Regions from separate parts of the Klebsiella africana genome, predicted to be linked through region 3. Evidence: predicted binding sites of a transcription regulator. Region 3 holds the regulator's gene; each other region holds the start of a gene.
The links. Region 3 encodes CRP, which controls carbon source genes, mostly activating them, when cyclic AMP is high. Its sites were predicted from a motif close to ATGTGANNNNNNTCACAT; they were not measured.
Positions count from the first base shown of each region.

Region 1: the regulator CRP is predicted to act here: its motif matches at 3,194-3,211, upstream of LGL98_RS05370 (PTS sugar transporter subunit IIB).
Region 2: the regulator CRP is predicted to act here: its motif matches at 2,386-2,403, upstream of LGL98_RS13040 (iron-containing alcohol dehydrogenase).

Region 1 is NZ_CP084874.1:1,095,213-1,100,615, reverse strand. Features, by position in the region: gene LGL98_RS05385 (CBM35 domain-containing protein) at 1-239, opposite strand, end outside; gene LGL98_RS05380 (maltoporin) at 252-1,589, opposite strand; gene LGL98_RS05375 (PTS sugar transporter subunit IIC) at 1,851-3,122, opposite strand; gene LGL98_RS05370 (PTS sugar transporter subunit IIB) at 3,300-3,614, shown strand; gene LGL98_RS05365 (PTS sugar transporter subunit IIC) at 3,624-4,946, shown strand; gene LGL98_RS05360 (PTS lactose/cellobiose transporter subunit IIA) at 4,970-5,284, shown strand; gene LGL98_RS05355 (ROK family protein) at 5,335-5,403, shown strand, end outside.
Region 2 is NZ_CP084874.1:2,663,368-2,668,770, forward strand. Features, by position in the region: gene LGL98_RS13025 (DeoR/GlpR family DNA-binding transcription regulator) at 1-110, opposite strand, end outside; gene LGL98_RS13030 (D-threonate 4-phosphate dehydrogenase) at 112-1,098, opposite strand; gene dtnK (D-threonate kinase) at 1,091-2,326, opposite strand; gene LGL98_RS13040 (iron-containing alcohol dehydrogenase) at 2,501-3,649, shown strand; gene LGL98_RS13045 (dihydrodipicolinate synthase family protein) at 3,664-4,548, shown strand; gene LGL98_RS13050 (phosphoglycerate dehydrogenase) at 4,634-5,403, shown strand, end outside.
Region 3 is NZ_CP084874.1:417,307-422,709, forward strand. Features, by position in the region: gene LGL98_RS01895 (YccS/YhfK family putative transporter) at 1-691, opposite strand, end outside; gene crp (cAMP-activated global transcriptional regulator CRP) at 743-1,375, opposite strand; gene LGL98_RS01905 (OsmC family protein) at 1,682-2,086, shown strand; gene LGL98_RS01910 (phosphoribulokinase) at 2,145-3,014, opposite strand; gene LGL98_RS01915 (YheU family protein) at 3,051-3,269, opposite strand; gene LGL98_RS01920 (hydrolase) at 3,266-4,225, opposite strand; gene LGL98_RS01925 (ABC transporter ATP-binding protein) at 4,482-5,403, opposite strand, start outside.

The DNA of each region.
Region 1 (5,403 bases), 680 kb from region 3:
TTAAAATATTGCCCCCAGCCGCGCGGATCTGCCTTGCAGGGGCCGCGGGCGTCGTCTTCAATGCGGTGCAGCTCCGGGGCGTGGATCCCGGCGAAGCGAAACACCTTGTCGCCATCCTTGAGAGTGGCGCCATCGCGAGTGATAAAGTGCGAAAAGTGCGAGCGCTCGGCGGCCAGCGCCCCGCTGGCCCCCAGCGCGGACAGCAGCCCCATCAGCAGCAGGTTTTTCATCGGCTTCATCGTTGTCTCTCCTTAGAACCAGACTTCGGCCTGTACGCCGAAGTTAACGGTGTCAGTGGAACCACTGCGGGAATACCCGCCGGCGGTGATGGTATTGGTATCCCAGTTGTAGTTGCCGTCTAACGCATCGGAGACACCTTTATCCCACTTCGCATAGGTGACGAAGAAGCGCAGCTGCGGGCGTGCCCAGAAACCGGAGTCAAAGGTCAGGGTTGGCGCAACGGTGACTTTAGTCAGGCCGCCTTTGCCTTTGCCGTTCACCCCTTTGTAGTTTTTGTCATCCAGATATTCGTAGCCCAGCTCGTACTGCATGGCAAAGTTGCGGGTGATCTGATGATAGGGGCGGATACCGGCGACCCACATCGAGCGTCCCCAGCCATTTTCATCTTCCGTCCACCAGCGGTAGTTTTTATCTTTCTGCCAGAAAGCGAAGGTCGAGATCTCCAGATCGCCCATCGAGGCCACGCTATCCAGCACCACTCGCCAGGACTGGGTGTTTTCCAGGTTGGCCCAGCCCCAGCCGTTTTTACCCAGCGAGTCACCCGCCGCCAGCCCTTTGCCGTACTGCAATGCGAGGCGGGAGTAGCCTCCGGTCAGGCCGTAGAAGCCGTCAAAGTTATAAATACCGGTCACGCCATAGCCCTTCTCGGCGGAAGTCGGATGGTTTTCGTTACGGTTCATGTGGTGGCCGATCAGCTCCAGATCGAAGCCTGTTCCCGCAATCTTTTTCAGCCACAGGTTGAGGGAATAGTCATCCGGGTAGCCCTGATCTCCCTTATCCACCGGGTAGGCTTTGGTTTCATCGGTGGGGGAAAAGGCGTATACCCCGGCGTCGAAGCGGGCGAAGCCGAGATCCATGTTGTCGAAGCCGCCGCCGGTGCCGTTGTACTGAATGTACTCCCAGTCGAACTGATGGCTGGAGGTGTTAGAGCTGCTGTAGCGCTTACCGGCCCAGAAGGTCATCTCCGGCGCAAAATCCAGATTGCTCAGCTCGGCGAACCCTTCACGAAACTGTACGTCATGGCCATCGTCATCCTGACAGTTCCAGTCAGAGGTGCATTTCGACTGATGAGTGAGGTTGGCCTGCACTTTCGCCACCACGCCGCTGTCCGCCGTCAGCGTCACGGTGGGGATCAGTTCGATCTTGGTATCTTCTTCGTTGCCCAATCGCCACTTACCGTCCGGCATCAGGCCGACGGAGTCCGCGCGGTTGCCATCGGAATTGGCCAGGATCCCGGAGCGGATATAGCCATGCAGCGCAAAATCATACTTCGGATCGGCGCAGGCCGGGCTGCTGGCCCCTGCCAGCGAGAGGAGAGCCAGAGGTATTGAGTGTTTCAGCTTTATCATTATTTTTTTCCCACGTTATGTTTGTTAACACGAACCGATAACGGAGGGGAAATTTACGGATCAAAAATGGAAATGTACATCCGTTAATGGAAAGCGCTTTCCATAATTGCCTATCTGGTTCACAAAATTAGCTCTGCGGCGAATATATTCGTGAGACTGATCACATAAAATAACAAGAATGCCGCCGGGAGCCGGCAGCAGAGCGGAAGGAGGAGCAGATGAATATGTGCCGTCGAGGATAAGCCGCCGACGGCGAGGGGGTCAGCGTTCGGTTTCCGCGAGCTGGCGTTCGTACACTTTGAAGAAGGGGCGATAGAGCATCCAGGCGTTAAACATCGCGAACAGGCTCATGCACAAATTTTTCCAGCTACCGTTCGCCGACCATGCCGCCCCCAGCGGGGAAGGCATCGACCATGGCAGCATCGCCACCGCACGGTCAAGAATACCCAGCTGAGTTAAATACCATGCGATACAGGCATTTATCAGGGGAACAAAGAGAAACGGCAGTAAAAAAACCGGGTTCATGATCACCGGAAAGCCAAACAGTATCGGCTCGTTGATATTAAATAGCGACGGCAGCAGACCAATTTTGGCCACGCTTTTCAGCTGCCGCGAGCGGCTGCGCATCGCCATCAGCACCAGCGGCAGAGTGGAGCCAATACCGCCGATCAGCAGGTAAAAATCCCAGAACCCCTGCAGATAAATATGCGGCAACGTTGGCGACCCCGCCGCCAGCGCCTGCTGATTTTCAAACAGATAGGTCATCCAGAACGGGTTCATGATCCCGGTGATGATCAGCGCGCCGTGGATACCAATAAACCAGAGTAAGTTACAGATAAACAAAGAGATAAGTACCGCCATCAGCGTGTCGGACGCCAGCACCAGCGGTCGCACCGCTTCGCTGATCAACTCCGGTACGATGCGTCCGGTAGTCTGCAGCAGTATGGCATTCATCACGCTTATCGACAGCATCACCACCAGCAGCGGGATCAGCAGTTGAAAGCCATTGCGGGTCATCAGCGGCACTTCATCAGGCAGGCGGATACACCAGCCTTTTTTGTAAAAAAAGCGAATTATCTCAATGGAATAGGTGCTGGATATCAGGGCGGTAAATATCCCCATGCCGCCGAGATAAACGTTGCTCACCGCGCTCTCGCGAAAGCCGATAAACAGCAAAAACGCCAAAGACCCGGTTAAACCGCACAGTCGTTCCGGCAGGCGGTACTGCTTAGCGAGGCTGGCGCTGGCGCCAAAGGCGACAATCAGCGCCACCAGGCCAATGGTTAGCTGAAAGGTCGGCAGCAGGATAGGCCGCAGCAGCAAATAGACCTGGCCGACACGCGAGGCGCCGTCGATGGAAACGGGCGGAAACAAAATGGGAACCAACAGGCTGCCAACAATCACAAAGGGCATTGCCAGCGCAAAGCTATCGCGCATCGCCGTAATGTGGTTGTTGCGCGTCAGGACATTCGCCAGCGGCGCCAGCCGCTGCTCGATGATGTCCACGGCCACATTCATTAACTGAATGTTCATACTCGTACCTTTGCGAATGGTTGTCTCGCCGGGATGATCGCCCACAACACCGGAAAGTGAAAGCCTGCCATAGGTGATCATGGTCACAATTAATAAATCCACAAACGGAAAGCGCTTTCCGTAATGCATCCATTTTGACTATAGTCCGCACATCCAACCTCATCAGGAGCGGTAGTTATGAAAAAAATTATGTTGTGTTGTTCGGCAGGCATGTCCACCAGCCTGCTGATGAAAAAAATGATTGCCGAAGCCGAACAGCGGGGCCTGCCGGTAGAAATCAACGCCTATGGCGTAGCGGAGTTCGCCGAACAGGTTGGCCATTATCAGGTGGTGCTGCTGGGGCCGCAGGTGAAATACATGCAGCAGGATCTGCAAAAACAGGCGGATAAATACGGTATCCGCGTCGAACCCATCAATATGATGGACTACGGCATGCAAAAAGGCGCCGCGGTCCTTGATTTCGCCCTTTCCCTCATCGAAAACAAGAACTAAGGAAAGAACATGAGCTCTCTGTACGCTAAATTGATCGACGTGATCGAACGGCAGATCACGCCTATGGCGGGGGCGATCGGCCAGCAAAAATACGTCACCTCCATCCGCGACGGTTTTATTACCGCCCTACCCTTTATGATCGTCGGCTCGTTTTTGCTGGTATTTATCTTCCCGCCGTTTTCTCCGGATACGACGTGGGGCTTTGCCCGCGCCTGGCTGCAATTTTCGCTCGATCATCGCGATGCGCTGATGCTGCCGTTCAACTTCAGCATGGGGGTGATGACCCTGTTCATTGCCGTCGGGATCGCCGCCAGCCTCGCCAAGCACCATCATCTGGACTCACTCACCGCCGGGATGCTGTCGCTAATGTCGTTTCTGCTGGTGGCTGCCCCGCTGAAAGATGGCCAGATCTCTACTGCCTACTTCTCCGGCCAGGGGATCTTCACCGCCATTCTGGTGGCCATCTATTCCACCGAGCTGTACGCCTTCCTCAAACGGCATAACATCACCATTCGCCTGCCGCCGGAAGTGCCTGCCGGGGTGGCGCGCTCGTTCGAGATCCTGATCCCGGTGCTGGCGATCATTCTGACACTGCATCCGCTGAACCTGTTCATCGAGGCTCAACTGGGGATGATCATTCCGGAAGCGATCATGTCGCTGGTCAAACCGCTGGTCGCGGCTTCCGATACGCTGCCGGCGATCCTGCTGTCAGTGCTGGTCTGTCAGGTGCTGTGGTTCGCCGGGATCCACGGTGCGCTGATCGTCACCGGGATCATGAACCCCTTCTGGATGGCCAACCTGTCGGTCAATCAGGCGGCCATGGCGGCAGGTATCGCTATCCCGCACATCTATGTCCAGGGCTTCTGGGATCACTATCTGCTGATCGGCGGCGTCGGTTCCACCCTGCCGCTGGCGCTGATGCTGCTGCGCAGCAAGGCCGTGCATCTGCGGACGATCGGCCGGATGGGGGTCGTGCCGGGGGTCTTCAATATTAACGAACCGATCCTGTTCGGCGCGCCGATCATTATGAACCCGCTGTTTTTCCTGCCGTTCGTGCTGGTGCCGATGGTCAACGCGACCCTGGCGTACTTTGCGCTGAAGCTGGACCTGGTCAGCCGCGTAGTGTCGATGACGCCGTGGACAACGCCGGCCCCCATCGGCGCCTCGTGGGCGGCGAACTGGAGCTTTAGCCCGGTGATCCTGTGCCTCATTTGTATGGCCACCGCCATGGTGATGTACCTGCCATTTCTCAAAGCTTACGAAAAACAGCTGCTGGCCCAGGAGCGTGAAAACGCCGTCGGCCAGGCTGACAACGCGGCGCAAACCGCTTAACGCTAACGATTCAGAGGATAATCATGGAATTAGAAGAACAGGTGATGGGGATCATCATCAACGCCGGTCAGTCACGCAGCCTGTGCTACGAAGCGCTGCACGCCGCTAAAGCGGGTGATTTCGCCACCGCCGACGCCAAAATGCAGGAAGCGGCCCATTATTCCCGCGAAGCTCACCTTGTACAGACCCAGCTTATCGAAGCTGACGAAGGCGAGGGAAAAACCAAAATGACGCTGGTAATGGTCCATGCTCAGGATCACCTGATGACCTCCATTCTGGCGAAAGAGCTGATTGCCGAACTGATTGCGATTTACCGCGCGCAGCCGCTTCACGCCTAGCGCCTTGCCCGGCCAGACGCGCTGGCCGGGTCTGATTCCCCGAGGTCACTATGTTACATCTTGGAATAGATATTGGCGGCACCAAAATGGAAGCCGTACTGCTGGATCCGGCGGGCGAA
Region 2 (5,403 bases), 2.2 Mb from region 3:
CGAATGGTGGCCGGTGAGGCGTTGGTCGCCGCCACCAGTTGGTCGACTGTCACCAGATTATGGCTTTTCAGGAAGTCCATAATCTGCTCTAACCGGTTATATCCCTTCATGTTATTCCTGCGCGATGTGCATGGCGAGCTCAATGGAGGTTGCCATGCTCTCAGACTTCGCTTTACCTGTCCAGGCAATATCAAACGCGGTGCCGTGATCCGCTGAGGTGCGGATGAACGGCAGTCCGGCGGTGATATTCACTCCATCATAGAACCCGAGCAACTTCAGCGGGATATGCCCCTGATCGTGGTACATCGCCACCACCATGTCGTACATCCCTTCATGACACTGCATAAACACGGTGTCCGGCGGGCAGGGTCCGGTGACCGCTATCCCCTGCGCCTGCATGGCGGCGACCGCCGGGGCGACGATGCGGATCTCTTCATCGCCAAACAGGCCGTTCTCCCCGGCGTGCGGGTTGACGCCGGCGACCGCAATACGCGGACGCGGATAGCCGACGCGGCGCAAAAACCGATCCGCCACGCCAATCACCGTCTCAATCCGCGGCTGGTTGAGGGTATCGAGGAACTGGCGCAAGGAAATATGGGTAGTGATATGGATAACTTTAAGTTTCTCGGTATACAGCACCATGGCGTAATCGGTAGTCTGCGTCAGGTGGGCCAGCAGTTCGGTATGGCCGGGATAAGCGTGCCCGGCGAGATGCAGCGCCTCTTTATTCAGCGGTGCGGTAGCGATGGCCGCGACCGCGCCCTCCAGTGCGAGGGCGGTCGCCCGTCTGATGCAACGAAATGCCAGATCGCCCGCCTGAGCCTGGACTTCGCCAGGACGCAGCCCCAGCGGATCGCTGAGCGGTTCATCGATAACGTTAATCGTCGCCGGGGTAAATACTGCTTCGGCGGGATGGTCGATGATGCGCAGCTCTACCCGCGGCGTGATATTCAGCGCCAGGATCCGCCGCAGCGTCTGCGCGCAGCCCACCACCACCACCGGCGCGCCGCTCAGCGCCCCCTCGGCGAGGGATTTAATAATAATCTCCGGACCAATACCTGCCGGGTCGCCCATTGTGACTGCAATCATTTTAGACACTCAGTTTCTCCTCAATAAAATTCACAACATGTAACAGCGTGGTGTCGGTGCCGAATCCTCCGGCTTTGGTCATCACCGGCCGCGACCAGCGGCAACCGAGAAAATGCCCGTAAGGAACGCAGGCCGCCACCCGGCCACGGATCTGGAAACCGCTGGCACCCAGCGCGTGCGCGACGGCGATGGCTACATCGCCACCGGAAAGATACAGCGCGCCCGGAGGGCACTGCGCCACCGCCTGCGCCGTGACGTCGGCAAGCCAGGCGCAGATGTGCTCGCCGTATGCGGCACGGCTAAGGCCCTGTTCACGGCACCGGGCTTCTATCCCCTGCCGGGCAGCGCTGTCCGGGCGGGTAGTCACCACGCAGTGCTGCCCCTCACGCAGCACCCCGGCGATCCGCCGGGCCTCATCCTCAGGCGAGCCGCTAAAGACCCGCGCCACGTCAATCTCAATCTGCCTCACCCGGGGGTGGGCCTGCAGCGCAGCGACCTGGCGCTGCGCCATCTCGCTCATCGAACCAACCACCGCCAGCAGCGGCCCCTGCTCGCTGCGGCGAAGGCGGCGGGCCAGCGCCTCGCAAAGTCCCGCCGAGCCGACCAGCAGCGTCTCCCGCGCATGGGGCGCGACCGCGTCGATCACCTGATCCAGGTGGCCGTCTTCCCAGGCGTCGACAATCAATACTCGCTTCTCCTCGCCCGCCATCGCTAATGCCGCCGGGAGTTGGGTAGCGTTCAAGGTCAGACAGGGAAGACGGCTCTGCATGGCGATAATTTCGCTAATCTCCGCCCGGCTCACCGGCGTTTTCGGGTCGCTGGCAAATTCGGTCTGATCGAGGGCCACCCCGTACACATAGCAGCGTCCGTCACGGGTATGCCGCCCGGCCGCCGGATACGCCGGGGCCACCACCGCCACCCGGCAGTTCTGCACCGCCATCATGGCCTCCAGCTCGGCACCGGGGTTCCCGCGCAGCGTGGAGTCGATCTTCTTTACCTGCCAGTGTGGGACGAATGTCGCTGCGTCGCGCAGCAGAGCGGTGACCTTATCCGCCGCCTCGGCGGCGGTCATCGCCCGGCTGTCGCTGTTGAGAATTAATGCCCGCACGGATGACGTCTGCCCGGCGGTGAATGCCACTTCCACCGCCATTCCCGCCTCTGCGAGGCTGACCCCGGCGTCATTGGCCCCGGTAAAGTCATCCGCCAACACCAGCACGTTGTTATTGCCGTCGTTCATTGTCCTGCCTTGTGGTCGATGAAATCATGAATTGATTATATTCAATCATATTTGATTAAATGTGAGCAAGCTCAAGTTATTAACCCGCCGTATAAATTATAACTTTTCCCCACCAGACGAGTTCCATAACTCACGAATGATTGAAAATAATCAATTGCTACCAAGGAGAAACGCGTGGCGACGATACACAGCACGATTATTAGCGGGGCGGGTGCCTCATCGGCTCTGCTCCCGTTATTGGCCGGTAAAACCTCTATCCTGCTGGTGACCGACAAGAACGTCGGGGCGCTGGAAGCAACCCAGGCGATCCATCGCCTGCTGGCGGCTGAGGGACGTGAAGTTGAGGTCATTGACACGGTACCGGCCGAGCCCAGCCATCACGATGTGGCGCAGATCGTCAGCCAGCTGGGCGCCAGCCAGCCACAGTTGGTTGTTGGCATCGGCGGGGGGAGCGTGCTGGATGTAGCAAAATTGCTGTCCGTACTTCTGCACCCTGAGGCGCCCGCTCTGACGGCCCTGCTGGCAGGCGAGCAGCCGCAACGGCGGATCGGCTCATTGTTGATCCCGGCCACCGCCGGGACCGGCTCCGAAGCGACGCCGAACGCCATTCTGGCAATCCCCGAGCAGCAGACCAAAGTGGGGGTCATCTCCCCGGTGCTCCTGCCGGACTATGTCGCCCTGCTACCGGAGCTGACCACCAGCATGCCGGCCAGCATCGCGGCGTCGACCGGCATCGATGCCCTGTGCCATCTGCTGGAGTGCTTTACCTCCACCGTCGCCAACCCGGTAAGCGATAACGCCGCGTTAATCGGTTTGCACAAGCTGGTGCGCCATATCGAACGCTCGGTGAATCAGCCGCAGGATCTGACGGCGAAGCTGGAGATGCTCTGGGCCTCGTGGTACGGCGGCGCGGCGATTAACCATGCGGGCACCCACCTGGTGCATGCGCTCTCCTATCCGCTCGGCGGCACCTGGTACCTGCCGCACGGAGTGGCCAACGCCATTCTTCTGGCGCCCTGTATGCGGGTGATCCGCCCCCACGCGGTGGCGAAATTTGCTCAGGTCTGGGATCTGATCCCCGACGCGGATCGCACGCTCAGCGAGGAAGAGAAATCCCATGCGCTGGTCGCGTGGCTGGCGGCGCTGGTAAAACGACTGCCCCTGCCGGACAACCTGGCCGCGCTCGGCGTGCCGCAGGAGAGCATTCCCGCCCTCAGCGCGGCGGCGCAAAACGTTAAACGCCTGATGAACAATGCCCCCTGCAGCGTCAGCCGCGAAGAGATCGCGGCCATCTACCAGACGCTGTTTCCAGAACATGCCTAACAGGAGAAAGTAAAATGAGGAAAGCTATCAGCGGCGTACTGACCGCCATCGTCACCCCCTTTACCGCCGAGGGCGCGCTTAACCTGCCAGCGCTACGCCAGCAGGTGCAGCGCCAGATCGCCGCGGGCAACGGTATTTTCTGCGGCGGCACCAACGGCGAGTTTTTTGTCCTCAATGAGGAAGAGAAGATCGCCGTCGCCAGAACCTGTGTGGAAGAAGCGGCCGGTCGCGTCCCGGTGGTGGCCCATATCGGGGAGGTTTCCACCCGCGAGACTCTCCGGCTGGGCCAGCAGATCGCCCGCCTCGGGGTTGACGCGGTATCGGCCATTACCCCGTGGTTCGTGCCCTTGAAGCAGGAAGAGCTGATTAACCACTATACGGCGATCGCCGACGCGCTGAGCGTCCCGCTTTTTCTTTACAACATTCCCGCCCGCACCGGGAACACCATTGCCCCGGAGACCGCGCGTCAGCTGGCCAGGCACGAGAATATTGTCGGCATTAAGGATAGCGCCGGCAGCTACGACAGCCTGAAAGGTTTTCTCGACGCGGTGCGCGATATCGACGGTTTCGACGTTCTGAACGGACCGGACTCGCTAATCCATCAGGGATTTGTCGACGGCTGTTCGGCGTGCATCTCGGGGCTTGCCAACGTCGCGCCCGCGGAAATTAACGCCATCTGGTCGCGCTTTCACGCCGGGGATATCGTCGGATCGCGCCAGGCCCAGGAGCAGGTAACGGGCCTGCGCACCGATCTGTATAAAGTGGCGTTCTCGCCTGCGGCGGTGAAGAAAGCTCTGCAGCTAATGGGTCATGAGGTGGGCGACAGCCGCTACGCGGTGCAGTTCAGTGACCAACAGCTGCAGCAGATTAAAAATATCATTAACACCTACCTTCACTAATTTACGTATCCGCCCCGGCCTTCACTGGCTGGGGCAAGACCTTGTATTTGCGACGCTACGCGTCGCCAGTAAACAGGAAACGGTTATGAAAGTAATTTGCACCTCGCCCTCATTCGCCAAATACAACGATGCGCCCATTTCAGCGCTGAAAGAGGCCGATCTGGAACTGGTCATGTTGCCTGCCGATGCCTCGACAGAAATGCTGGCTCAGCATCTGCCTGATGCCATAGCGATGATTGTCGCCTTTACCGACATCAATGAATCTCTGCTGGAAAAAGCTCCCAGGCTTAAAATTGTCTGCAAACATGGCGTTGGTGTGGATAACATCGATCTTAACGCTACGCGTCAGCGCAAAATTTTTGTCACTAACGTTCCTGATGCCAACAAGCATGCGGTGGCCGATTTTGCTTTTGGCTTAATTCTCAATACTGCCCGCCAGATTTCTCAGGCCATCAGTGAAACGAAAGCAGGCAACTGGCCTCGTATTTTTGCCACTGATGTGTATGGCAAAACGCTGGGGATCGTCGGTTTAGGCCATATTGGTAAGGAAGTGGCGCGACGTGCGCGCGGATTCAATATGCGAGTGCTCGCCACCGACGCCTGGCCAGACAGAGAATTTGCACAAGAACACCAGATTGAATATGTCTCACTGGATACTCTGACGGCGCAAAGTGATTTTATTAGCCTGCATACCCCTTTAACCCCGGAAACTGAAAATATGTTTAATGCCGCCCGGCTGCAACAGATGAAATCAGGGGCATTCCTGATTAATGTTTCCAGAGGCGGCATTGTTGATGAACACGCTTTGTATGAAGCACTGAAATCAGGACACCTCGCCGGAGCCGCAGCTGACGT
Region 3 (5,403 bases):
CCCGCAGCAGGCGCTTGTGGTCGTTGCGTTGGTTAGCGGCCAACATATGCATCTGCTGATAGCACTGGGTAATCAGGTCGACCACCTTCTGCTGGCGGGTGAGCAGCGGCGGCAGGGCGGTCGACGGATCGGTATGCTGGGTCAACAGACTGTATTTAGCTTCACAATAGTCGGCCAGTTCCCGGTAAAGCAGGCTTAACGACTCCCGCAGCGGCTGTTCGCGCCACAGCCAGAACCAGAACCAGTTAAACACGCCGTACCACAGCGTGCCGAAGGCGTAGATCAGCAGCGGCTCCCAGATGGGCATATTGCCCGCCAGGCTCAGGGTAAAGATGGCGGCGATCAGCGATGCGGGCAGCAGACGCGCGTGCAGCGAACTGATCTCCGCGGTGACGCCGAGCAGCAGCGCCAGGCCGCTGAGGATAAGCGGTAGGGGGATCGCCTGGGCGAGAAGTAACTGCACCACCAGGCTGCATCCGGCAAACAGGCAGCCGCCGATAATCAGGCGTTTGAAAAAACGCTTATGCGGGGTATCAAGACCGGCAATATTGCAGCAGGCGGGGACTAAGGAAAACAGCAGTCCCTGCTGGAGATGCCCGAGCAGAAGACCGATGGCCACAGGCAGACACAGCACCAGCGTTTGCCGCAGTGCATAGTTGACTTCCGGGTGGTAAATCAGCCTGCGCCACATGAGGGAAAAACAAAAACGGCGTACTGCAGGAGCAATACGCCGCTTAGCAACTTAACGGGTGCCGTAGACGACGATGGTTTTACCGTGCGCGGAAATCAGGTTCTGATCTTCCAGCATTTTCAAAATACGGCCAACCGTTTCACGAGAGCAGCCGACGATCTGACCAATTTCCTGGCGGGTAATTTTAATTTGCATACCGTCCGGGTGGGTCATGGCATCCGGTTGCTTCGCCAGGTTCAGCAGCGTCTGGGCGATACGGCCCGTCACGTCGAGGAAGGCAAGGTTGCCCACTTTCTCAGACGTGACCTGCAGACGGCGAGCCATTTGCGAAGAGAGACGCATCAGAATGTCCGGGTTCACCTGGATCAGCTGACGGAATTTCTTATAAGAGATTTCGGCCACTTCACATGCGGTTTTCGCCCGTACCCAGGCGCTACGCTCCTGACCCTCTTCAAACAGGCCTAATTCACCGATGAAATCGCCCTGGTTGAGGTAGGAGAGGATCATCTCTTTACCTTCTTCATCCTTGATGAGTACAGCCACGGAGCCTTTAACGATGTAGTACAGCGTTTCTGCTTTCTCACCCTGGTGGATCAGCGTGCTCTTTGATGGGTACTTATGAATGTGGCAATGAGACAAGAACCATTCAAGGGTAGGGTCTGTTTGCGGTTTGCCAAGCACCATGCGCGGTTATCCTCTGTTATAAGCTATCTCCGGGCGCCGACACTACACGGCGTCCGGGCATGCAATCGTATTGTTTCCCTATACCTGGGAAGCTGGCTGATGATTTTTCGACAGCCCGTAATGTGAACTCCTCTGCATACATGCAGTACATCAATGTATTACTGTAGCATCCAGACTGTTTTAGCATAGCTTTCGCCGCATGTCTCCTGGTGTCTCGCTTCAGCATGACGCAGGTCGCCTTCCGTTGCGAGAATTGTTATGTGCGCGTAATCTGACAGGAATATTGCGATACTGGAGTTAAATTTTATGCAAGCGCGTGTGAAATGGGTAGAAGGGTTAACCTTTATCGGGGAGTCCGCATCGGGACACCAGATTCTGATGGACGGCAACTCCGGGGATAAGGCTCCCAGCCCGATGGAGATGGTGCTGATGGCGGCGGGCGGTTGCAGCGCGATCGATGTGGTCTCCATTCTGCAAAAAGGTCGTCACGACGTGACCAATTGCGAAGTGAAGCTGACCTCCGAGCGTCGCGAAGAGGCTCCGCGTCTGTTTACGCATATTAATCTGCACTTTATCGTCACCGGTAAAGCGCTGAAAGATGCCGCGGTCTCCCGGGCGGTGGATCTGTCGGCAGAGAAATACTGTTCAGTGGCGCTGATGCTGGAAAAAGCGGTGAAGATCACCCACTCCTATGAAGTGATCGAGGCGTAGTCTTCGCCTGGTGTTGTATCGAATCTCAATCCCGGCCTCCTGGCCGGGGTTTTTTCTTTTAGCCTATCTTACGGCCTTCCATCAGGCGCTCGACCAGCGGCGTCATGATAAGCTCCATCGCCAGCCCCATTTTACCGCCCGGCACCACCAGGGTGTTCATGTGCGAGATAAACGACCCCTGCAGCATCGCCAACAGCCAGGGGAAGTCGATATTTTGCAGATTGCGGAAATGGATCACCACAAAGCTCTCGTCCAGCGAGGGGATCGCTTTGGCGGCAAACGGGTTGGAGGTGTCCACCGTCGGCACGCGCTGAAAGTTGATGTGGGTGCGGGAAAATTGCGGCGTAATGAAGTTGATGTAATCTTCCATCGAGCGGACGACCGAGTCCATCACCGCCTCCCGGGAGTGGCCGCGTTCGCTGGTGTCGCGAATAAGCTTTTGGATCCACTCGAGGTTAACGATAGGCACCACCCCGACAAGCAGGTCGACATGGCTGGCGACATCATGCTGCGGCGTGACAACCCCGCCGTGCAGCCCCTCATAGAACAGCACGTCTGTCGGCTCCGGCAGTGGCTGCCAGGGAGTGAAGGTCCCCGGCACCTGATTCCACGGCACGGCTTCGTCATAGGTGTGCAGGTATTTCCGCGACTGGCCTTTTCCGTGGCGGCCATAGTCGACAAAGGTCTGCTCCAGCAGGCCGAAGTCGTTCGCCTCCGGGCCAAAGTAGCTGATATGTTTGCCCTGATCCCGCGCCTTACGGATCGCCATGTCCATTTCCGGGCGGGTGTAGCGATGAAAGCTGTCGCCTTCCACTTCCGCGGCATGCAGGTTTAGCTGCGCGAAGATTTTGCGAAAGGCAAGGCTGGTGGTGGTAGTGCCCGCGCCGCTGGAGCCCGTGACGGCGATCACCGGATGTTTGGCAGACATAACAACTCCCTGGTTAAACGATGTAGTGGCGTCGCCTTAGCCGTTAAACAGCGCACGCGGCATAATATTGACCGTCTCATGCAGTTCCGACCACACAAGGACCGCTTCTCCGCGTTTCAGCTGCTGTTTTACATCGGCGACTTTATCGGCAAGTGAACGTTCATGTTCACCATAATCGGTGCCTTCACGTAACACAAAGCTTTCAATCAGGTTATCCAGCGTTTCGGGATCCAGATCCTGCCAGGGAATAATCATGCGGGAACCTCCAGCCAGCGGTTTAACCAGTCGGGAATGCGTCTTTCCAGCCACATTTCCGGTTTACGCAGAGTGCCGCTGACGAAGCCAACGTGGCCGCCTTGTTCGGTCAATTGATACTCTACGTTCGCCGGCAGTTGCTCCTGCGGCGGAATAGAGTGGTGATCCATAAACGGATCGTCTTTCGCGTGAATAATTAGCGTCGGCTTAGTGATATCGCTCAGCCGCGGCATGGCGCTGCATTGCCGGTAATAATCCAGCGCATCGGCAAAGCCATGGATCTTGGCGGTGATCATATCGTCAAATTCCCGGATGCGGCGCATCCCTTTGAGCTGGCGTAAATCGACGGGCAGCGAGCCAGGATACGCTTTCAGCTTGCGTGAGGCGTTGGCTTTTAACAGATTGAGCAGATAGCGCTGATAAACCCGCGAGAAGCCCTTATCCATATGATAGCTGCAGGCTTCCAGCATGAAAGGCGCGGAAACGATCACCGCGGCATCCAGCGGGCAGCGGTCGCCTTCTTCTGCCAGCAGGCAGCCCAGCATATTGCCGCCCAGCGAATAGCCGACGGCCGCGGTCGGCGCGGGGCCAAACTCACGCTGCAGCCAGTGCAGAAACCAGGTGCCATCTTCCGTTTCGCCGGAGTGATAAATGCGGTTATTGCGGTTAGGTTCGCCGCTGCAGCCGCGAAAATGCATGACTACGCCCAGCCAGCCGCGCTGCATCGCCGCGTGCATCAGGCCATGGGCGTACGGGCTGTGCAGACTGCCTTCCAGGCCGTGAAAGACGACCAGGCGCGGCTTATGGCGCGCCTGGTACGGATCTTCGCTCCAGGCGAGATCGACAAAATCGCCGTCTGGCAGCTCAAGGCGCTGCCAGTGCGGAGTGAAGCGCAATTTACGGCGGATCAGCCGCGGCAGCATGGTTTGCAGATGACGATTGCCCACGCCGCGCATCGGATGGAACTCACGCGAATCGTTTTCGGGGGGCGTCATGTCTGTGGGGATGATTTCAACCATAGCACCAGAACAATTAATAAACGTGATGATGACTATACCGCGCAGGGCGCGCAGGAGTTAGCCAATATGTGGTCAGTGGGTTCAGGTTACACCAAAAACAAACCATTGATGTCACTGATGACCAGACCACGGGCGGGCAGAAACCCATCCTGCCAGCGGCATCGCAGACGCAGGCAGGATGAGGAAGAAGTGATTAGCCTTCCTGAAGCATGCGCTCCAGCTGCTCCTGTGCCTCCAGCCAGGCCATTTCGCACTCCTCCAGCCCGGATTTCGCGCTGGCCTGCTGCTGCAGGCATTCAGTCAGTTCCGCTTTACGCGAGGCGTCGTAGAGTTCGCTGTCGCCAAGTTTCTCTTCTGCACTGGCCAGCTGCGCGTTGAGCTTATCCATCTCTTTTTCCAGACGGGCGATCTCTTTGCGCAGCGGTTGGGTCTGGCTGCGTAGCTCCGCTTCCCGACGCTTCTGGTCTTTGCGCGCCTGGGCGCTATTGCCGCTCTCTTTTGGCGCCTCGCCGCTCTGGGACTCCTGTTTTTGCGAGTCGCTGAGCCATTGCTGATAATCTTCCAGATCGCCGTCGAACGGTTCGACTTTACCATCGTGAACAAGGTACAGATCGTCGGTGGTGGAGCGGATCAGGTGGCGATCGTGCGATACGACCACCAGCGCCCCTTCAAAGTCGATCAGCGCTTCGGTTAAGGCCTGACGCATATCGAGGTCAAGGTGGTTGGTCGGTTCATCGAGCAGCAGCAGGTTAGGGCGCTGCCAGACAATCAGGGCCAGCACCAGGCGCGCTTTTTCTCCACCGGAGAAGCGGCGGGTTTCTTCGCTGACCTTATCCCCCTGGAAGCCAAAGCCGCCCAGATAATCGCGCAGCTTCTGCTCCAGCTCCTGCGGCGCCAGGCGCGCCAGGTGCTGCAGCGGCGACTCATCGGCGCGCAGGAACTCCAGCTGATGCTGGGCGAAGTAGCCGAGCTTGATGCCTTTGGCGAGGCCGATCTCGCCGCTCATGGGCTGGAGTTCGCCAGCCAGCAGCTTAATCAGCGTCGATTTCCCGGCGCCGTTGCGGCCCAGCAGGCCGATACGCGACCCCGGCACCAGGTTAAGCTTGATGGAGTCG